3 regions of the Streptomyces sp. CA-250714 genome follow, and region 2 is predicted to be linked to each of the others. Evidence: riboswitches for the same ligand, from Rfam matches in the RefSeq annotation. Region 2 holds a riboswitch; each other region holds the start of a gene.
What was found. Region 2 has a riboswitch for cyclic di-AMP ahead of ACQEU8_RS09295 (M23 family metallopeptidase). Riboswitches for the same ligand answer to the same signal wherever they lie in the genome.
Positions count from the first base shown of each region.

Region 1: linked by a shared signal. The riboswitch ahead of ACQEU8_RS35215 (M23 family metallopeptidase) and the one ahead of ACQEU8_RS09295 (M23 family metallopeptidase) in region 2 are both predicted to bind cyclic di-AMP.
Region 3: linked by a shared signal. The riboswitch ahead of ACQEU8_RS01975 (transglycosylase SLT domain-containing protein) and the one ahead of ACQEU8_RS09295 (M23 family metallopeptidase) in region 2 are both predicted to bind cyclic di-AMP.

Region 1 is NZ_JBNJMI010000002.1:3,657,719-3,664,649, forward strand. Features, by position in the region: gene ACQEU8_RS35210 (aldo/keto reductase) at 1-884, opposite strand, end outside; gene ACQEU8_RS35215 (M23 family metallopeptidase) at 987-2,030, opposite strand; cyclic di-AMP (ydaO/yuaA leader) riboswitch at 2,346-2,519, opposite strand; gene ACQEU8_RS35220 (DUF4232 domain-containing protein) at 2,694-3,542, opposite strand; gene ACQEU8_RS35225 (serine/threonine-protein kinase) at 3,943-5,862, opposite strand; gene ACQEU8_RS35230 (RNA polymerase sigma factor) at 5,881-6,519, shown strand; gene ACQEU8_RS35235 (sigma-70 family RNA polymerase sigma factor) at 6,567-6,931, shown strand, end outside.
Region 2 is NZ_JBNJMI010000001.1:2,109,807-2,116,737, reverse strand. Features, by position in the region: gene ACQEU8_RS09310 (DNA gyrase/topoisomerase IV subunit A) at 1-1,063, opposite strand, end outside; gene ACQEU8_RS09305 (M16 family metallopeptidase) at 1,338-2,678, shown strand; gene ACQEU8_RS09300 (M16 family metallopeptidase) at 2,765-4,135, shown strand; cyclic di-AMP (ydaO/yuaA leader) riboswitch at 4,351-4,508, shown strand; gene ACQEU8_RS09295 (M23 family metallopeptidase) at 4,523-5,344, shown strand; gene ACQEU8_RS09290 (HPr family phosphocarrier protein) at 5,517-5,798, opposite strand; partial or broken gene ACQEU8_RS09285 (GNAT family N-acetyltransferase) at 5,900-6,931, shown strand, end outside.
Region 3 is NZ_JBNJMI010000001.1:406,741-413,671, reverse strand. Features, by position in the region: gene ACQEU8_RS01985 (alpha/beta hydrolase family protein) at 1-343, shown strand, start outside; gene ACQEU8_RS01980 (glycosyltransferase family 2 protein) at 533-2,500, opposite strand; gene ACQEU8_RS01975 (transglycosylase SLT domain-containing protein) at 2,757-3,533, opposite strand; cyclic di-AMP (ydaO/yuaA leader) riboswitch at 3,538-3,711, opposite strand; gene ACQEU8_RS01970 (alpha/beta fold hydrolase) at 4,111-5,601, opposite strand; gene ACQEU8_RS01965 (ATP-grasp domain-containing protein) at 5,736-6,931, shown strand, end outside.

The sequences.
Region 1 (6,931 bases), on a different contig from region 2:
AGCAGCGCGGGGAGTTGCTCGACGGTGCGGGCACTGGCGATGGGCGCTGTGACGGTCGGCTGGGCGGCGAGCCAGGCGAGGGCGACAGTGGCCTCGGAGACCTGGTGGGCGTTGGCCACGGTGGTGAGCGCGGCGAGGACGCGCTGGCCGCGCTCGGTGGCGAGGTACCGGGCCGCCTTATCGGTGCGCGCCCCCTCGGGCGCGGTCTCGCCCGGACGGTACTTGCCGGTCAGAAAGCCCGACGCCAGCGCGTAGTACGGCAGTACGGCGAGGGATTCGCGCCCGGCGAGCTCCGCCAGCTCGCCCTCGTACGTGTCGCGCGAGACGAGGTTGTAGTGCGGCTGGAGCGCCACGTACCGGGCGGCGCCCTCCCGGTCGCTGAAGGCGAGCGACTCGGCGAGGCGGGACGGCGAGATGTTCGACGCGGCGATCTCACGGACCTTGCCCTCCCTGACGAGGTCGTCGAGTGCGCCGATGATGTCGGAGACCTCGACCGACTCGTCGTCGAAGTGCGTGTAGTACAGGTCGATGCGGTCCGTCCGCAGGCGGCGCAGCGAGTCCTCGCAGGCGGCCTTGATGGTGGCCGGGGCGAGGCCCATGTGGTCGGGGTGGCGGGCGACCTTGGTGGCGATGACGACGTTGTCCCGTACGGACGAGCCGCGTGCGGCGAGCCATTCGCCGATGACGGTCTCGGACTCGCCGCCCTTGTTGCCCTCCACCCAGGCCGAATACGCGTCGGCCGTGTCGATGGCGTTGCCGCCGGCGTCGGTGTAGGCGTCGAGTACGGCGAAGGACGTGGGGGTGTCGGCCGTCCAGCCGAAGACGTTGCCGCCGAGCACGAGCGGCGAGACGGACAGCTGACCGATCTTCTTGTCGGCATTCATCTGCATGCCGCGACCGTAACGCGGGGGCGGGCGGTGGCATGTCACCGCACACCGGACACCGCCCCCATCAGCCCTCAGGGCTCAGACGTCGGCCCTCAGGGCTCAGATGTCGACGCCCTTGGCGCGGAGCCAGGGCAGCGGGTCCACCGGGTCGCCGCCGTCGGGGCGGACCTCGACGTGCAGGTGCGGTCCCGAGGAGTTGCCGGTCGAGCCGACGCGGCCGATGACATCGCCCGTGCCGACCTTGTCGCCCGCCGATTTGGTCATGGACGAGAGGTGGCAGAACCAGAGTTCGGTGCCGTCCTCCAGCTTCAGCACGACGCGATAGCCGTACGAACCGGCCCAGCCCGCTTCCTTGATGGTGCCGCTGTGGACGGCCTTGACGGGGGTGCCGTTGGGGGCGGCGAAGTCCTGGCCGGTGTGGTCGTTCTGCCACATGCCGCCTGCCTGGCCGAAGCCGGCGGTGAGCTGGAAGGAGGCCAGCGGGGCGGTGTAGCTGCGGGCGAGCTTGGCGCGGCGTTCGGCCTCGGCCTTGCGCTTCTGCTCGGCCTCCGCCTTGCGCTTGGCCTCGGCGGCCTCGCGCGCGCGTTCGGCCTTGGCCTGCTTCTCCTCGGCGGCGGCCCGCTTCGCGGCTTCCTCCGCCGCCGCGTTCGCCGCCTGCCGGGCGGCCTCCTCGCGGGCTTCCGTGTCCTGCGTCGAGCGGTGCTGTTCGGCCTGCGCGAGGATGCGGGCCCGCAGTGCCTCGCCGGCGTTGGTCCCGCCTGTGGCCGCGTTCTCCGTATCGCCGGAGCCGTCAGCGCCGTCCGGGGAACCCGGGTCGTCCGCGTCGTCGGAGATGAGGGAGCCGATGCCGGGGAGGTCCTCGGCATCGGGCAGCTGGTCGGGGATGCTCCGGACCGTGTCGGCCGCGGTGTCCAGGTCCGGCACGGATATCGCGCCGGGGTCCTTGTCCTGGGCGGTCGCCATGCCGCCGGCGCCGACCGCCGCGATCATGCCGACGCCGAGTACGGCACCGCCGCGCGCCACACCGCCGGCCCGCTGCTTGGCGATCCGGTGCTTGCCGCGCAGCGGGCGGGTCGACTCCTCGGTGGGGTTCCACTCGTCCCACGGTTCGGCGCCTTGCGGCTGTTCGGAGACGACGGGCAGTTCGGAAGTGACGTGCGATGCGGAACGGATGTGAGGCGCCGAGGAGGCTTGGGGGGCGGCGGTGACGTGGGGTGCGGCGGACCGGATGGGGGCTGTGAGCCGTCCCGGCGCGGAGCCGTAAGGAGCCGGTTCGGAGCCGTAAGGAGTCGGCGCGGAGCCGTAAGAACCCGGTTCGGAGCCGTGGGGAACGGCGTTGGAGGGAGCGAAGCCGTAGGGGGCGGAGGAGCCGGCCTGGTCGACATGCGGGTCGTACCCGACGGTCTCGGGCGCGGGACCGGCAAAGCCCTGGGATCTGGACGCCACGGGGGCGCTCTCCTTTCCTTCCTTCTCGCCTACCGGGTTAGCTGACGGGTTCGGAGCAGGAAGGTCTCCTACGGGCGTCCTCTCGCAAGGGCGTCCGATTCACCCCATCCTCCTCGTCCGGCTGACGAGAAGGGGTGGTTCCCCGGTTCCCACGGTGCGGTCCAGCCAGTTGGGCGCTGCTGGTGCCCCGTATGCGGGATTCGGCGACGGCGCACGGTGCCGTCTTCCGTGACGACAGTGACGACCGTGCTGCGTTATCGGACGGTAATAGAACAGGGGCCTTGATTCCAAGCCGTTCCCTGTAATTGGTGCGGCCGCAGGCAGGCGGGTGGTGCCGCCAAAGGCTGACGGTGCCTCAGCTCAGCCGCCGGTACCGGGGGCCAGCGGGCCGATCTTGGGGACGGAGGCCTTGCCGGTGTTGGTGACCGGCCCGCCGGACCAGGGCGTACGGAGAGAGGTCCGCTCGTCGGGCGGGGTGACCCGCACGGCGCTCGGCGTGACCGTGGTGACGTTCGTCACCTCCGGGTTGGTGTACGAGAGCGGCGCCCACGCGCTCTTGCCGGGCGCAAGCGTGACGGTCCGGATCTCGCCACCCGTACGGTTCGGGTCGAAGGACACCTGCTCGCCGCTGCTGTTGACGAAGGCGAGCCCGGGGTAGCCGCGCACGGTGCAGCTGCTGCCCGACCGGTTGGTCAGGACCAGGGCGAAGTTCTCCTGCCCGGCACCCGGGTGGTTGGGGCCGAACGACGCCTTCAGATCGGAGGTGTGACACCGGGAGCCGGAGCCCGGCCCTCCGCTGCCGCCCGAGCTGCTCTCGTCGCCCGAGCCGCTCTCGTCGCCCGAGGAGCCCCCGGAGGAATCCCCGCCGCCCGAACCCGAAGAGCCCGAGCCGCCCGAGTTGCCGTCCTGCGAGCTGCTCCCGCCGGTTCCGTTGTCGCCACTGCCGCTGCCGCCCTTGTCGGAGCCGCCGTCGGACTCGCCCTCGGCGGGCGCGGCTTGGCCGTCGACCTTCTGCGGCCCCTCCGCATCCTTGTTGCAGCCGATCAGCAGCGCGCCCGCCGCCAGCACCGCCGTCGAGGCGGCCGCGATACGGGCCGCACGGCGATGGGAGCGGTACGGGGCTGCGGCAGGTCGGCGGGCCGCCAACGCCTCGGTGTCGTACAGGGGTTGTGAGAGGGGGGTGTTCGTCGGGTCCTGTCGCTTCGTCATGGTTGCCGTCCCCTGGTCGTCCTGGCTGCGGTCGTCCGGCCTCCCGCGGCAGCACGCGCTGGCTCGTCCTCGTCTCCAGCCTGCCCTCGGGCTTGTGGGCCGTACACAGCCTTCGATGGCCGACTTTTCGGCAAGGTTCACGGCAGTCGGGAGTTTTTTCGCGGTACGGCGAGGTGGGCGGGACCGCGCCGTGACGGGTGGGTTCGGAGGGGACGGGAGGGGCGGGAAGGGTGGGTGAGAGGCAGCCCGGGCGGGGGCAGCACGGCGGCGTACGGCGGACGAGGGGCCCTGCGCGCCGGGGTTGTACGCCGAGCCGAGCCCGTATCTCGGCGCCGTACCCGGACGTCCGTACGTCGGCGCCCGGGGCCGGACCCCGGCGCCCGGCGCCCGTGGACCGGTGCTACGACGCCGACTCGTTGACGCGCAAGCTGCTCAGCACCCGGTCCGTCCTGGCCGAACAGTCCTCGTTGCAGCGGATCTGCACATACACCGGAGGCTTGCCCTTCTGCTGAGGGGACAGGCCGATCTCTTCGAGCGAGAACCGGGGAGCGCCGCAGGCCGACCAGGTACGGACCTGCCCCTGCCAGCCCCCGCCCTTGAAATTACGGCTCCCTGTGTACTGACAGCCCTTGTGCTCGAGTTCGGCCACCTTGTCGGGCAGCGCCGACTGGGAGTCGGCGGCCCCCTGGGAGCTCGGGGTGCCCTTGTCGGCGCCGTCGGCGCCTTCGGCCTCGTCGGCCGAGGAACCGAGCCCCACGAAGACCCCGTTCGTTCCCGAGGTGAGGTCGTGCCAGCTGCCCACGTCCTCCGTCACGAGCAGCCCGGGGGCGCGCTTCGCCGACAGCCCCAGCGAGGAGGGGCGCCAGCCGGAGTCCTTCATCTCGTCCGCCCACACTCCCGGAATCCGCACGCTGATCTGCCCGCTCGCGTCATGCACCCGCACCGATGAGGGCGCCTTCCCGGGGTCTTTCGGCATCAGCAGCGAACTGGCCACACCGGCGCCGGCCAGCACGACGGCGGCCGACCCGATGGCGACGGCACGCCGCCGACCGCGACGAGGCGTCGCCCGAGCGGTCGCACCGGGCGCACCGCGTGGTCCGGCAACGGACGCCTGCGGGCCCGGCGTCTGCGGGTCGGACGCCCCGGAGACGGCGCTCTCGGACGCAGCTGGCTCAGCGGCGGACGACTCGGACGCGAATGACTTCGAACCAGCTGCCCCGAGACGGGACTTCTCGGGCGCGGATTCCTGGGCGAGGGACGACTCGGACGCAGCTGACCCAGCCGACGCAGCCGGCTCAGAAGCGGAACTCCCACCCTCAGATCCCCCACCCACCGGCTTCCGCGCCCCCCGCGACGGCGGATCCGTCGCGACCGTCGACGGCTGACCGGGCACCTGGGAAACCGGTCGTACGGCCAAAAAGGACACCTGCGACGCCGACGACGCGAAGCTGCCGCGCCCGTCGCCGCCCCGGCCCGGCTCCGCCGCGAACTCGTCCGGTCCGCCCTCAGGTGGCGGGTTCCGGTCGAGTTCCGTCGCGATCCGGTCGAGTTCGTCCGCGAACGCGGCGGCGGTCGGCCAGCGGCGCTCGCGGTCGGGCTCCATCGCACGTGCGACGGCCCGCGCCATCTCGGGCGGCAGCCCCGGACGAAGCTCGTCCAGCGGCATCACCCGTTCCGGCGTGCCCGGAACCGCGCCGGTCACCAGGTGGTAGAGCACCGCGCCCAAGCTGTAGATGTCCGCACGCGCGTCGATGCCCTCAAAGGGTTCGGCCTGTTCGGGGGCCATGTAGCCGACCGACCCGGCGACCACCGTGAGTCCCGAGGCCTGCGCGAGGTTCTTGGCCAGGCCCAGATCGGCGACCAGCACGCGCTCGCGGCCCTGCGCTCCGCCGCTGGTCAACAGCACGTTGGACGGCTTGATATCGCGGTGCACCACCCCGGACTCGTGCAGTGCCTCCACGCCGTGCGCCGCCTCCGAGGTGAGCCGCAGCGCCTCGGGCACCGGCAGCGGTCCGGCCGTCATCCGGTCGGCGACCGTGCCCCGGTCCGCGTGCTCCATGACGAAGTACGGCCGTTCGTCGTCCAGTTCACCCACGTCGAAGACCTGCACGACACCGCCCGACGACGCCCTGCGCAGCAGCCGCGCCTCGGCCAGGAAGCGCTCCCGGATGTCCATCCGGTGTGCCCAGTTGTCGGCCATCACCTTGACTGCGACAGGCGCTTCCAATCGGTCGTCGTGTGCGAGCCACACAACTGCGAACGCGCCGGAACCGAGACGACGTTCGACCCGGTAGCGGCCGATCAGATCAGGTGAAGGCATGCCCCTTATGATGCCTGGATGTGCCCACCGTCCTCCCCCCACGCCGTGAACCAGCCATCCGGACGGCCTGAGTCGGCGGGCTCCGGCGAATCGCCGTCGGCCTCCGACACCGAAGCACTCGCCGCGCGGGCGGCGGGCGGCGACAGTGCGGCTCTCGACGCACTGTTGCGCGCCATCCGACCGGACGTAGTACGACACTGTGGCCGGTTCCTCCTCTTCCGCGAGGACGCCGAGGAGGCCGCGCAGGACGTACTGCTCCAAGTGGCCCGGCACATCGAGCGCTTCCAGGGCCGTAGCCGCTTCAGTACCTGGCTGCACACGATCGTTGCGAACTGTTCACGTCAGAAGTACCGCGAGCTGAAGCGCCGGTCCGCCGAGCAGCCGGTGCTCCCGAACCAGACGGGAGGGCCGGAGACCCGCCCCGATCCGCGTACGACGAGCGTGATCGCCGGCTCCCGGGTGGACCTCCTGGAGGCGCTGGAGCGGCTGGAGCAGGAGAGCCCGCACCTGGTGGCGCCGTTGGTCTACCGGGATCTGTGCCAGATGGACTACGCCGAGATCGTCGACCGGCTCGGCATCCCGCTGGGCACCGTCAAGTCCCGGCTGCACCACGCCCGCAGGCAGATCAGGCCGTGGCTGAGCTCACAGGAGCTGTGAGCCACAGCCGTCGCCTGGGGCGGATGTCCGCGTGATGCACTGATCCCATGGCGGAGACGGCGGTGGCGGAGTTCGAGGCGCACAGGGCGCGGCTCTTCGGGATCGCCTACCGGATGCTGGGCTCGGCGTCCGAGGCGGAGGACATCGTCCAGGAGGCGTATCTGCGCTGGGAGCGCGCCGACCGAAGCGCGATGCTGGCTCCAGGCCCGTGGCTGGCGAAAGTGGTCACCAATCTCAGCCTCAACGAGCTGACCTCGGCGCGCGTACGGCGCGAACGGTACGTGGGCCAGTGGCTGCCCGAGCCCGTACTGACGGCGACAAGCGGCGCCGACGGGCGGGCGGGCGCGGGAGTCGGCGGGGCGGCCGGGGCAACCCCGCCGCTGGGTCCGCTGGAGACCGCCGAGCAGCGCGA
Region 2 (6,931 bases):
CGTCCACCAGCGCGACGTTGTTGATGCCGAAGGACTCCTCCATCGGCGTCAGCTTGTACAGCTGGGACAGCACGGCCTCCGGGTTGAAGCCGTTCTTGACCTCGATGACCAGACGCAGCCCGTGCTCGCGGTCGGTGAGGTCCTTGACGTCCGCGATGCCCTGGAGCTTCTTCGCGTTGACCAGGTCCTTGATCTTGGAGATGACCTTCTCGGGGCCGACGGCGAACGGCAGCTCGGTGACCACAAGACCCTTGCGCCGCGCCGTGACCTGCTCGATCGACACGGTGGCACGGATCTTGAAGGTGCCGCGCCCGGAGACGTAGGCGTCCTTGATGCCCTCCCGGCCGACGATCTTGCCGCCGGTCGGCAGGTCGGGGCCCGGGATGAAGCCCATCAGGGTCTCAAGGTCCGCACCCGGGTGCTTGATCAGATGCCGGGCCGCCGAGATGACCTCGGTCAGGTTGTGCGGCGGCATGTTCGTCGCCATGCCGACCGCGATCCCCGAGGAGCCGTTCACCAGCAGGTTGGGGTAGGCGGCGGGCAGTGTGACGGGCTCCTGCTCGCTGCCGTCGTAGTTGGCGCCGAAGTCGACCGTCTCCTCGTCGATCGACTCGACCATCAACCCGGCGGCAGGCGCGGAGCGGCACTCGGTGTAGCGCATCGCCGCGGGCGGGTCGTCGTTGCCCAGCGAGCCGAAGTTGCCGTGGCCGTCCACCAACGGCAGCCGCATGGAGAAGTCCTGCGCCATGCGCACCAGCGCGTCATAGATGGGCGAGTCACCGTGCGGGTGCAGCTTTCCCATCACCTCGCCCACCACGCGGGCGCACTTCACATACGACCTGTCGGGGCGCAGGCCCATCTCGTGCATCTGGTACAGGATCCGGCGCTGTACGGGCTTCATCCCGTCGCGGGCGTCGGGCAGCGCGCGCGAGTAGATGACCGAATACGCATACTCCAGATAGGAGCCCTGCATCTCGTCGACGACGTCGATGTCGACGATGCGCTCCTCGAAGTCCTCTCCCGGCTCCGGTGCCGGTGTACGGCTTTTACTGCGGCGGGCCATCGCGGCTGCGGCTCCTTCGCTGCTTCGTGCTGTCGCTCTTGTGCTCTCGGGTCGTGCTCTCGGAGGTCGTGCTCTCGGACCGACATGCTCTCGGTCGACCATTGTGGACCGCCGCACTGACAGGGCGGTCGCTCGGTAGACCGTACGGGAACTTCGCACCTTGTCGGCGTGGTTGCATACAGTGACAGGGCCGCCGGTCGCGTGAGGCGCCAGGCGGTCGGCAGTTCCCGGCGCCAGGCCGGGATACCCCCGCGAGCGAAGGGACTCCACGCCCATGGGTCACACGGCCACGCCCCCGCCGGCCACCGGTGGGCTGACAGCGACGGAGCACCGGCTGGCCAACGGCCTGCGGGTGGTGCTCTCCGAGGATCATCTGACCCCCGTCGCCGCTGTCTGCCTCTGGTACGACGTCGGTTCCCGTCACGAGGCGAAGGGCCGCACCGGCCTGGCCCACCTCTTCGAGCACCTGATGTTCCAGGGCTCGGCCCAGGTCAAGGGCAACGGGCACTTCGAGCTGGTGCAGGGCGCCGGCGGCTCGCTGAACGGCACCACCAGCTTCGAGCGCACCAACTACTTCGAGACCATGCCGGCCCACGAGCTGGAGCTCGCCCTGTGGCTGGAAGCAGACCGGATGGGCTCGCTGCTGGCCGCGCTGGACGAGGAGTCCATGGAGAACCAGCGTGACGTGGTCAAGAACGAGCGTCGCCAGCGCTACGACAACGTGCCCTACGGCACCGCCTTCGAGCGGATGACCGCCATGGTCTTCCCCGAGGGCCACCCTTACCACCACACCCCGATCGGCTCCATGGAAGACCTGGACGCGGCCTCCCTCCAGGACGCGCAGGAGTTCTTCCGTACGTACTACGCGCCCAACAACGCCGTGCTGTCCGTCGTCGGCGACATCGACCCGGAGCAGACACTCGCCTGGATCGAGAAGTACTTCGGCTCCATCCCGGGGCACGACGGCAAGCGCCCCCCGCGGGACGGCGTGCTGCCCGAGCTCATGGGTGAGGAGAAGCGCGAGGTCGTCGAGGAGGACGTGCCCTCCCGCGCGCTGATGAACGGCTACCGCCTGCCGCACGACGGCACCCGCGAGGCGGACGCAGCTGACCTGGCGCTGACCGCGCTCGGCGGCGGCGAGTCCTCCCGCCTCTACACCCGGCTGGTGCGGCACGACCGCACCGCGGTGGCAGCCGGTTTCGGCCTGCTCCGGCTGGCCGGCGCCCCCTCGCTGGGCTGGCTGGACATCAAGGCGTCCAGCGGCGCGGAGATCGCCGACATCCAGGCGGCGGTCGACGAGGAGCTGCGCCGCTTCGCGGAGGAGGGGCCCGGCGAGGAGGAGATGGAGCGGGCCCAGGCGCAGTTGGAGCGCGAGTGGCTGGACCGGCTGGCCACGGTCGGCGGCCGTGCCGACGAACTGTGCCGGTACGCGGTCCTCTTCGGCGACCCGCAGCTGGCGCTCACAGCGGTGCGGCGGGTGCTGGAGGTGACCCGCGAGGAGGTGCGGGAGGTGGCGGCCCAGCGGCTGCGCGCCGACAACCGCGCCGTGCTCGTGTACGAACCGCTGGCGGACGAGGACGAGCCGGCGAACGAGGACGAGGAGACCGGGCAGTGAGCGAGACACCGGCGAGCACGAGCCAGAGCCCCGCGGCAGTGGCGGGCACCAGCCCCGCGGGCATCGCGGAGACAGCAGGGAAGAGCATGGAGTTCCACCCCCAGCCGCCCAGCGGCACCCCCAAGCCGTGGGCCTTCCCCACCCCCGAGCGCGGCACGCTGCCCAACGGGCTGACGGTGCTGCGCTGCCACCGCCCGGGGCAGGAGGTCGTCGCCGTCGAGGTGACCCTGATGGCGCCGCTGGACGCGGAGCCCGAGGGGCTGGACGGGGTCGCCACCATCATGGCCCGCGCGCTGAGCGAGGGCACGGACAAGCACACGGCCGAGGAGTTCGCCGCCGAGCTGGAGCGGTGCGGCGCCACGCTCGACTCGAACGCCGACCACCCCGGTGTGCGGGTCTCGCTGGAGGTGCCGGTGTCCCGGCTGCCCAAGGCGCTGGGCCTGCTCGCCGACGCGCTGCGCGCACCGGCGTTCCCCGACAGCGAGGTCGAACGGCTCGTCGCCAACCGGCTCGACGAGATCCCGCACGAGCTGGCCAACCCGGCCCGCCGCGCCGCCAAGGAACTCTCCCGCGAACTCTTCCCCGCCGCGTCGCGGATGTCGCGGCCCCGGCAGGGCACCGAGGAGACGGTGCGGGGCATCGACGCGGCTGCCGTACGCGCCTTCTACGAGGCCCATGTGCACCCGGCGACGGCCACCGTCGTCGTGGTCGGCGATCTGGAGGGCGTCGATCTGGACGCGGCGCTCGCCGAGACCCTCGGCAGCTGGACGGGAGCCGCGGCCGCGCCCCGCCCGATGTCACCGATCACCGCGGACGACTCGGGCCGGGTCGTCATCGTGGACCGGCCCGGAGCGGTGCAGACGCAGCTGCTGATCGGCCGCGTCGGCCCCGACCGGCACGACCGGGTGTGGCCCGCGCAGCTGTTGGGCGTCTACTGCCTGGGCGGCACCCTCACCTCCCGGCTGGACCGGGTGCTGCGCGAGGAGAAGGGCTACACCTACGGCGTACGCGCGTTCGGGCAGGTGCTGCGCTCCGCCGAGGACGGCACCGGAGCCGCGCTGCTGGCCATCAGCGGCTCGGTGGCCACCGATGTGACGGGGCCCGCGCTGGACGATCTGTGGCAGGTGCTGCGGAAGCTGGCCGCCGAGGGCCTGACCGACGAGGAACGGGACGTGGCGGTACGGAACCTGGTGGGTGTCGCGCCGCTGCGCTACGAGACGGCAGCGGCCGTCGCGGGGACGCTGGCCGACCAGGTCGAGCAGTATCTGCCGGACGACTACCAGGCCAGGCTCTACGCCCAACTCGCCGAGACGGGCACGGTGGAGGCCACGGCGGCGGCGGTCAGCTCGCTGCCCGCCGACCGGCTGGTGACGGTGCTGGTCGGCGACGCCTCGCAGATCGCCGATCCGGTAAGGGAGTTGGGGATCGGCGACGTCAAGGTGGTCTCCGGTTCGTAGAGCCCGCGGGCGGGGCGCGAACGGCAGTAGGAAGTGGGGCCCGGGAGGAGGAATCACTCCTTCCGGGCCCCTCTCAATGTCCGTTTCTGTCGCGATTGCTGATGAGTTGGAGTGTGGCGTACGTGACAAACCCAGGGATTCGTTTGCCGCTCGGAGTTGGGCCCGATTAGCGTCGTTGCCGCTGTCCGTCAGAAGTGACCGCACCCGCGGCCGACGGACAGCGATCGCCGAATCCCCGAGGCGCACCTGCCGAGGGGGACCGGGGACCCAGGTCCCATTGGGGTGAATCGGACGGCCTCGCAAGAGGCGGCCCGTAGGAGACCTTCCTGCTCCGAACCCGTCAGCTAACCCGGTAGGCGAGAAGGAAGGAAAGGAGTACGCCTCCGTATGGCGTTCACCCGTGCCACTGGCAAGCACAGGCGTCCGAGCAAGGCCCGCAGGGCCGCAGGGGGAGCGGCAGGCATAGCCGGCCTCGCCACCGTGGGCGTCGTCGGGTCCATCGCCTCCCCCGCCTTCGCCGCGAGCGGCGGCCAGAACAACGCCCCCGTCAAGCACAACGCCAAGGTGAGCGAGGCCGTCGCCGGCCCGATCTCCGAGACGCTGGACCAGCAGGCATACGAGCAGGCCCTCCAGGCCGAGCAGACCCATGCCGAGACCGAGGCCAAGGAGGAGGCCGCCAAGGCGAAGGCGGAGGCCAAGCGGAAGGCCGACGAGGCCAAGCGCAAGGCGGCCGCCGAGAAGGCCGAGAAGGAGCGCGCGGCGAAGGAGAGGGCCGCCCGCGAAGCCAAGCGGGCGAAGCTCAACGCCTATGTGGCGCCCGTCGAGGGCTCCTACGTCTCCACCGGTTACCAGCAGGGCGGCGGCATGTGGTCGTCCGGCAGCCACACCGGCGTCGACTTCCACGCGGGCATGAACACCCCGGTCCAGTCCGTGGCCGCCGGCGAGGTCGTGGAGGCCGGCAACGGCGGTGCCTACGGCAACAACATCGTCATCAAGCACAAGGACGGCACGTACACGCAGTACGGCCACCTCAACTCGATCGGTGTCTCGGTCGGCCAGCAGGTGAAGCCGGGCCAGCAGATCGGCCTCTCCGGCTCCACCGGCAACTCCTCGGGCCCCCACCTGCACTTCGAGGCGCGTAGCTCCGCCGAGTACGGCTCGGACATCGACCCGGTCGCCTACCTCCGCGACCACGGCGTGAAGCTCTGACCGGACGTCGCGGCTGAGCCCGTCGCGGAGACCGCCCCCGGCCTGGGGAGCACGAGGGGGGCGCTGCACCGCCAGGTGCAGCGCCCCCCTCGTAATTGTCCGCCGCGACGGCGAGCAACCACCGACCACAGGGTCCGGCGGTATCCGCGACGGCCTAAGCCCTCACGTTCGGTCAGACCGTTTCGGGCAGCTCCTCCAGGCCCTCGGAGACGAGCTTGGCCAGCCGGTCGAGGGCCTGCTCGGCGCCGTCCGCCTCGGAGGCGAGGACGATCTCCTCGCCTCCCTCGGCCCCGAGGCCGAGCACACCGAGCATGGAGGCCGCGTTGACGGGATTGCCCTCGCCCTTGCGGACGGTGACCGGGACCCCGGCTGCCGAGGCGGCACGGACGAAGATGGAGGCGGGGCGGGCGTGCAGCCCCTCGGCCCAGCCGACGGTGACGCGGCGCTCAACCATGGTGTTGCCCTTCGGGTCGTCGAGATTGTTCTTGTCCGTGACAATACGACGCACCTCCGAGCCCCTCAGCACGCGCCCTCCCTCCGCCGTACGCTGGCCCCATGCCGAGCCCCGAGGAGCGCGCCTATCCGGCCCACTGGGAAGCGGACATCGTGCTGCGCGACGGCGGTACGGCCCGGGTCCGGCCGATCACCCCCGACGACGCGGAGCGGCTGGTCAGCTTCTACGAGCAGGTGTCCGACGAGTCGAAGTACTACCGCTTCTTCGCGCCCTACCCCCGGCTGTCCGACCGCGATGTGCGCCGCTTCACGCACCACGACTACGTCGACCGTGTCGGCCTGGCGGCGACCATCGGTGGCGAGTTCATCGCGACCGTCCGCTACGACCGCATCGACCACCTCGGCCGCCCCGCCAGTGAGCCCGCCGACGAGGCCGAGGTCGCCTTCCTGGTCCGCGACGACCAGCAGGGCAGGGGAGTGGCCTCCGCGCTCCTCGAACACATCGGTGCCGTGGCCAGGGAGCGCGGCATCCGCCGCTTCGCCGCCGAGGTGCTTCCCGCCAACACCAAGATGATCAAGGTGTTCACGGATGCCGGATACTCCCAGAAGCGCAGCTTCGAGGACGGCTCCGTGCACCTCACCCTCGACCTGGAGCCCACCGAGCGCTCGCTGGCCGTCATGCGGGCCCGGGAACAGCGTGCCGAGGCCCGCTCCGTCGCCCGCCTGCTGGCCCCCGGCTCCGTCGCCGTCGTCGGCGCCAGCCGCAGCCCCGGCGGCGCCGGGCGTGCCGTACTGGGCAGCCTGCGCACCGCGGGTTTCCCGGGGCCGCTCTACGCCGTCAACCACGCGCTGGACCCCGCTGCGTCGCCGACCCTGGCCGGGGTGCCCGGGTACCGGTCGGTGCGGGAGATCCCGGAGCGCGTCGATCTGGCCGTGCTCGCCGTCCCCGCCGACCAGCTGCACGCCGTCGTCGGCGACTGCGGTGAGGGGGCCGTGCGGGGCCTGGTCGTCCTCTCCGAGGGGGTCGGCCGGGACGAGCAGCGCGAACTGGTCCGCCTCGCCCGGTCCTACGGCATGCGGCTGATCGGTCCCGGAGCCCTCGGCCTGATCAACACCGGCGAGGACGTACGGCTC
Region 3 (6,931 bases), 1.7 Mb from region 2:
GCAGGCGGGCACCCGGCGTCCGATACTGATGCTCGGCACCAGGGAAGGGCACAACCCGCGGGCGGACGACGCGACATGGCCGCGCACCTGGCAGCGCCTGCACGGCTGGAAGCGGTGGCTCACGGTGGCCGACTCCGGACACTTCACCTTCATCGACCTGCCGATCCTGGGCGGGCAGGCCGGTTACACCGACCCCTCGGCGCCGCTGTCCGGCAAGCGCTCGGGGGAGATCACCACCCGCTATACGACGGCGTTCTTCGACCGCCACCTACGCGGTCTTCCCCGGCCACTGCTGGACGGTCCCTCGAAGGAGAACCCGGAGGTGGCCTTCCACACGCCGTGACGGCGGCGCACGGCGCGGCTGCCGCCGGTGCGCCGCCTGTGCCAGGGGTGTGTCCGGCGGATCTTGCTTGGCCCTCTGCGTTGTTCCGGGAAGGGGGTGCCCCTGTCCGACGCTTGCGGGCTGCGGCTACGTCGTGGCTTGTGGGGGCACCTCCCGGCCGGAGGCTGGGGGAGCAGTTCCCCGCGCCCCTTACGGGGCGCTGTACTGCCGGGTGAGCCTGCGGTGCAGGCCGCGGGTGAGGCGTACCCGGTCCACGCGGAGGGTGAGCTGGGGGTCGTCCAGCGGCTTGGCGTACATCTGGACAGCTCCGCGGCGCCAGCGTGCCGCACCCTGCGGCAGGGCGGGCGGACACACGGGGAGGGTGTGGCGCCAATTGGCCGCGGCGATCTGCAGCGTGGCCGTCCACCGCCCGGGCGGCAGGGTGTCGAGGGGCAGTTCTGCCGAGAACCGGCCGTCGTCCTGGAGGAGTACGGGGAAGTCGGCGTCGGCAAAGCTGTCTGCGTCGGCGGACGCCAGCCGGACGAAGGCGATTCCCGGCGGCCGGCCGAGGACGTTCGTCCGGCCGCCGATGCGCAGGGCCGAGCCGTGCCACTCGGCAACGTCCGTTTCCAGGGACAGTTCCTTGCTGAGGCGAGCGGCGGGAAGGTGCTCGAGCCGCAGGGTGAGGTTACCGAAGGGGGTGGCGTAGATCCGGGCTGTCCGTATTCCTCCGGCGCCGTCGTCGGTCAGGCAGGTGAAAGGGCACACCCCGGCTTCCGGGTCGCGTTGATTGCCCAGCCGTATCGTCTTGGCGAGTCCGTTCACGGTGAGGCGCAGATGCAGGTCCCAGAATCCGTCCGGCAGCGCTGCTTCGCTTCCCTTGCCGTCGAGGAGATCCAGCTCCGCCTCGAAAGCATCTCCGTCGAGGCGGACTTCGGCGTGCTGCGTCCGGGCGTCCTTTCCACGGTGCTGGAGGAACACATCGACTGTCTTTCCGGTGTGCTCCGTCTGCTGCAATGCCGCACGACCGCTCAGCCGCAACCGGGTCCCGGTGAAAGAGAAAGCGGATACGTGGTGGATGAGGTCGAGATGCTCCGTCACATCGAACAATGCGGTGGGGCTCTTGGAACGGGCTTCGCGCTCCGCCGGATAGTGCGCGAGCGCCCGCCCCTGAGAGATATGGATACGGAACGGCATGTGGCTGTTTCCCGGCCGCGCGTGGGCCAGCAGTTCTTCCAGGGCGCCGTGCCGGGCGAGATGGCAGCGCAGCCGCTGGATGGGACGCAGCCGGGGCCAGAAGGAGTCGCAGTCGTGTTCCGCGACAAGTCTGTGCATACGGGCGAACTCGCGGTGCCGGACCGCTTCTTCTGTTTCTCTGCTCAGGAAAAGAAAGGCGCCTTGCAGCTCCACCGCGAAGTGCCGCAACAGGAGTGCATCGCGTCCCGGCCCGGGCTCCAGCTCGGTCCGTAGCAGCTCACACACCCGGTCGAGGGAGTCGAGAACCGGCTCGGTCCTGTTCGTCTGGGTCAGATGCTGGCCGTCGGGGCGCCGCACAAGGTAGTAGCAGTCGTAGTCGGCGACCACGGAGATGCGGCGTGCGCGCAGGTAGGCGAGCGCGGTGAAGGGCTGGTCCTCGCCGACCCGCAACCCGGTGTCGAAGCGCAGCTGGAGCCCGTCGAGCAACTCCTTGCGGAAGAGCTTCTGGACGGAGAGCGCCCAGTAGACACGCGAGGCGAACAGATCGGCTTCGGGCTGGTTCGCGCGGAACATGGAGCGCGGCACCCGGCGTCCCACCGAGGCGATCTTGCCGAGTACGACATCGGACCTGTTCTCCTCCGCCATGGTGGTGAGCCGCTGCAGCGCTTCGGGGGCGAGGTAGTCGTCCGCGTCGAGGAAGAACACGTACCGCCCACTGGCCAGGTCCAGGGCCCGATTGCGCGGGGCGGAGGGACCGCCGGAGTTCTCCTGATGGATCACCCGCAGCAGCCCGGGATGCCGCGCGGCCATGAGATCCAGTTCGTCCGCGGTGCCATCGGTGGAGCCGTCGTTCACGACGATCATCTCGATGCGACCGGGGTCGAGAGACTGCTGCGCGACAGAGGCGACGCAGCGCTTCAGATAGGGGAGCGCATTGTAAGCAGGAGTTATGACGCTTACGAGATTTTTCGAGTCATCCATGGACAGAAGGTGCCCATTCGGGCGTACCTCTGCCATGGGGACGCGGCGTTCGGGTGAATCCGACCCCGAGACCGACAATTTCGGCACGGAGTGTGGGACGCCGCCAACTCAACGTGACGTGGGCGTGCTGTCCAGACGGTACGACGCGGAGCGGCCGACCGAGGGCGCCGCTGCCGCGGCGCCGGGCGTGCACAACGCGGCGGCTGCCCCGTCACCGGATGGTGAGGGGCAGCCGCCGCGTTGCGGGGTCGTCGGCTCAGTACGGGCCGTTGACGTTGTCGATCGAACCGTAGCGGTTGGCTGCGTAGTTGCAGGCCGCGACGATGTTGGCGACCGGGTCGCGCTGGTCGTAGGCGGTGCCCTCGACGTGGAAGGAGTCGAAGGTCGGCTTGATCACCTGGAGCAGACCGATGGACGGGGTGCCGTTCTGGGCGTTGATGTCCCAGTTGTTGATGGCGTTGGGGTTGCCACCGGACTCCCGGATGATGTTGCGGTGGATGCCCTGGTAGGTGCCCGGGATGCCGTGCTGCTTCATGATGGTCAGCGCTTCCTTGATCCAGCCGTCCAGGTTGGTCGACTGGGTCTTGTGCACGGTGCTGCCGGTCCGCTCGGCCGAGCTGCGGTCGGCCCGCTTGGGCGCGCTGCTCCGCTCGGCGGGGGCCGAGGAGGCGTCCAGGGTCAGCTTCTGGCCGGGACGGATCAGGTCCGGGTCGCTGCCGACGGTCTGCTTGTTGGCCTTGTAAAGGGTGGACCAGCCGCCCTTGATGTCGTGGTCCACGGCGATGTGGTGCAGCGTGTCGCCGGGGACAACGGTGTAGGAGTCGGCCTTCTGCTCGGTCTTCGCCTGCGCGGCGGCACCGGCCTGGGTGGACTGGGCCTGCTTCTGCTGGGCCTTCGCCGGCGCGGAGGCGTGCGCGCTGCCCGCGGTCAGCAGGGGAGCGGCGATCGCAGCGCCACCCGCGACCAGGGCGAGCGAGAGCTGGGAAATACGGCGGGTACTGCGCGATTTACGGGCATGACGGCCACGTGGCATGGGGGTGTCCTCTCCTGGCGCCTGCGAGGTGAGCTGTCGGATTCGGGCTGGAGTGGCCCGGCCATTCCAATGCGCGAGGCGCATTGGGCATGACTTCACCCCTAGCCGGGCCGCTGGATGCGGCACGGCACGTACTTGGGTCCCCCGCTCCTGCCGAGCGGTCTGGTGCGAATTTCCCTCGCCGGGCGGCAGGATTCGGCGCCCCGGCAGTGGGAGCTCCAGCCGGTTACGGAGGCCGGAGCGAGGACACAGAAACACAAGGCATTGTTCCGAGCAAGGAGCTCGAATCGAATGCGGAGTATCCCCGGTAAATGATCTCGGAATTCTTCAACGCTATGCTGTGGATCATTTTCTGAGCGTGAAAGGCCGAACCGAGGGGTATTTCGAAAAGCGCGCAGCAAAAGGTTTCTTGACGTGCAGTCAGAAGATCTTGCCCATGTCCCGGGTGTGCTGGTGTGTTTCCTGACACAGCGAATACGAAGGAAGGGTAAGTCCTTTATTTCCGGATATTGCTGCCTGAAGAGGGGTTAATGCGTGCGGTTCTCGGGCCGTTCCGCCGCGCCTCGTGGGCTCATGGTCAGGGCACCTCCGGCAGGCCGGGCCCTGCGCAGCGCACGTCGGCGCGGGGCACTCGTCCTCCGACGAGGTAGGCCGCCGCGGTGCCGTCGACGCAGGCGTTGCCCCGGCTGGCGAAGACGCCGTGCGAGTAGTCGTTGTCGAGGGTGACCAGCCGGGAGCCGGGCAGCAGCCGTCGTAGCCCACGTGCACCCTCGATCGGCGTTACGGGGTCGTGTGCGGAGGCGACCAGCAGGAGCGGCGGCGCGTCGGCGCTGCCGAGCGGAGTGCGGTGCGCCGGCCTGTGGTGCCAGTAGGCGCAGGTGGACGCCTCCATGCCGGTCAGCACGGGCTGAGGGTCGAGGTGGCGGGTGCGGCGGATGTCCGCCAGGATGTCCCGCGGGCCGGGCGCCGGACCGTCGGCGCACTTGACGACCCTGTTCGCGGCCTCGTAGTTCCGGGACGACGGACTGTCGAACGGGGAGTCCGGCACGAGCGCGCCGAGAGTGCCCTCCCGCAGATAGCCGCGCAGTCCGTCGGCGAGCCCGGCCCAGCGTTCGGTGCGGCCCAGTGCGCGGTAGACGGCGCGATCGAACTCCGCCGGGCCGAAGCCGTCCACCGGCTCCCCGGCGAGTCCCCGCCGTACGTGCAGATAGGCGCGGCGCACCGCTCCGGCGCTGTCGCCCAGGCCGAAGCGGTCCTGGTGGGCGGCCGTCCAGGAGAAGAAAGTGTCGCGCTGGCGCAGTAGCGCCCGGCTCTGGACGACGTCGAAGTCGTACCAGTCCCACGGGCCGACCACGCTGTCCAGCACCATGCGCCCGACACGGTGGGGGAAGCGTGCGGCGTAGGCGGCGCCGAGGTAGCTGCCGTAGGAGACGCCGAGAAAGTTCGTCTTCCGTTCGCCGAGCGCGGCGCGGATCGCGTCCATGTCGTGCGCTGTCTGCTCGGTGGACATATGGGGCAGCGCGCCGCCCGCACCCGCGGCGCAGTCGTCGGCCAACGCTCGCAGCGAGGTGAGATAGCCGCGTTCCGTCGCGGCGTCGGTCGGTACGGGATCTGCGCCGGGCTTGGTGAAGAGTCCGCCCATCGGACCGCAGTCGACGGGTGTGCTGGCGCCGACGCCGCGGGAGTCGAAGCCGATGACGTCGTACGCGCGGCGCACGCTCTCGGGGAGCTTGGCCCGCTTGGTGGTGGCGTAGGAGAGGCCGGAGCCTCCCGGTCCGCCGGGATTCACCAGCAGTGCGCCGCGCCGCTCGCCCGGGGCGCCGGACGCGCGTATTCGCGAGACCGCGACCTCGATGCGCTTCCCGCGTGGACGGTCCCAGTCGAGCGGCACGCTCAGCCGTGCGCACTCGACGCGGTCCGGCGCCGACGGCCGCGGTACGGAGTCCGGGCAGGTGCCGAAGTGGAGTGCCGGGGCCGGGCTCTCCGCCCGGACGGGACCGGACGGGGCAAGGGTGGCGGCGGAGAGCAGGGCGCACAGCAGGGCGACGCGGTGCGGGGGAGTGGCCACGGTGATTCCTCGGAGCTCGACCAGCGGGTGACAATGAAAATGATTATCGTTACGGTTGCTCTGCGCAACCCGCCGCCCTGCCCTGCGGGGCGGCTCCGGGGCCGTTGCGTCCGTTCTGCATGAAAAGGGGAGTTGTGGCTCATCTGCTGATGGTCGAGAGCTGGGTCGGATCGATGAGCAGGCTGCTGCCGCAGGCGATCCGCGAGAGCGGGCACGAGTTCACCTTCCTCACCCGTGACCTGCACCACTACCTGCGCTCGGCCTCCGAGGGCACGGCTCATCCACTGCTGGGCGCCCGCAACCTGCTCACGGCCGAAACCAACGACACCGAAGGGCTGTTGCCGCACATCGAGCGGCTGCACCAGGTCCTCGGCTTCGACGGTGTACTCACGTCCTGCGACTACTACCTGTCCACGGTGGCGCGGATTGCCGAACACCTCGGTCTGCCGGGGCCGGGGGCCGAGGCCGTGGAGGGCGCCTGCCGCAAGGACGTCACGCGCCGCCTCCTGGCCGACGCCGGAGTGCCCGGGCCGCGCTTCGCCGTCCACCGGGAACGGGCCGACCTCGTGCGTGCCGCCCGGGAGATCGGCTTTCCGCTGGTCGTCAAGCCCGTCGACCTGTGCGCCGGAATGTACGTACGCCGGGTGGCGGACGAGGCCGAACTCGCGGCGGCCTGCCAGGCGCTGGCCGACTTCCCCGTCAACGCGCGCGGCCAACACCGGGCGCCCCAGGTGCTGCTCGAAGAGTTGCTGGACGGCCCGGAGGTCAGCGTCGAGACCGTCTCGTACGCCGGGTCGGTCCATGTGGTCGGGGTGACCGACAAGAGCGTCGGCGGCGCCCCCGCCTTCATCGAGACCGGTCACATGTTCCCCGCCGCGCTGAGCCCCGCGGAGACCGAGGCCGCCGAGCACACCGCGCTGGACGCCCTCAAGGCGCTGGGACTGACCGACGGCGTGGTGGCACACACCGAGATCAAACTGACCTCCGCGGGCCCGCGCGTGGTCGAGGTCAACCCGCGGCCCGCCGGTAACCGCATCACCGAGCTGATCCGCCATGTGACCGGCATCGATCTGGCGGCGGCCTTCGTCGAGGTCGCGCTGGGACGGGAACCCGATCTGCGGGTCACCCCGACCGGACTGCGCAGCGCCGCCATCGGCTTCTTGGTGCCGCAGACCACCGGCACGCTCGAAGTGCTGGACGGCAGTGCCACGCGGGAGGCGCCGGATGTGCTGGAGGTGCAACTCGCCGCACCCGGCAAGGCGGTGCGGTCGGCCGGCAGCAACAACGAGTACCTGGGGCACGTCATGGCCGGCGACGCCGCCGGGCCCGG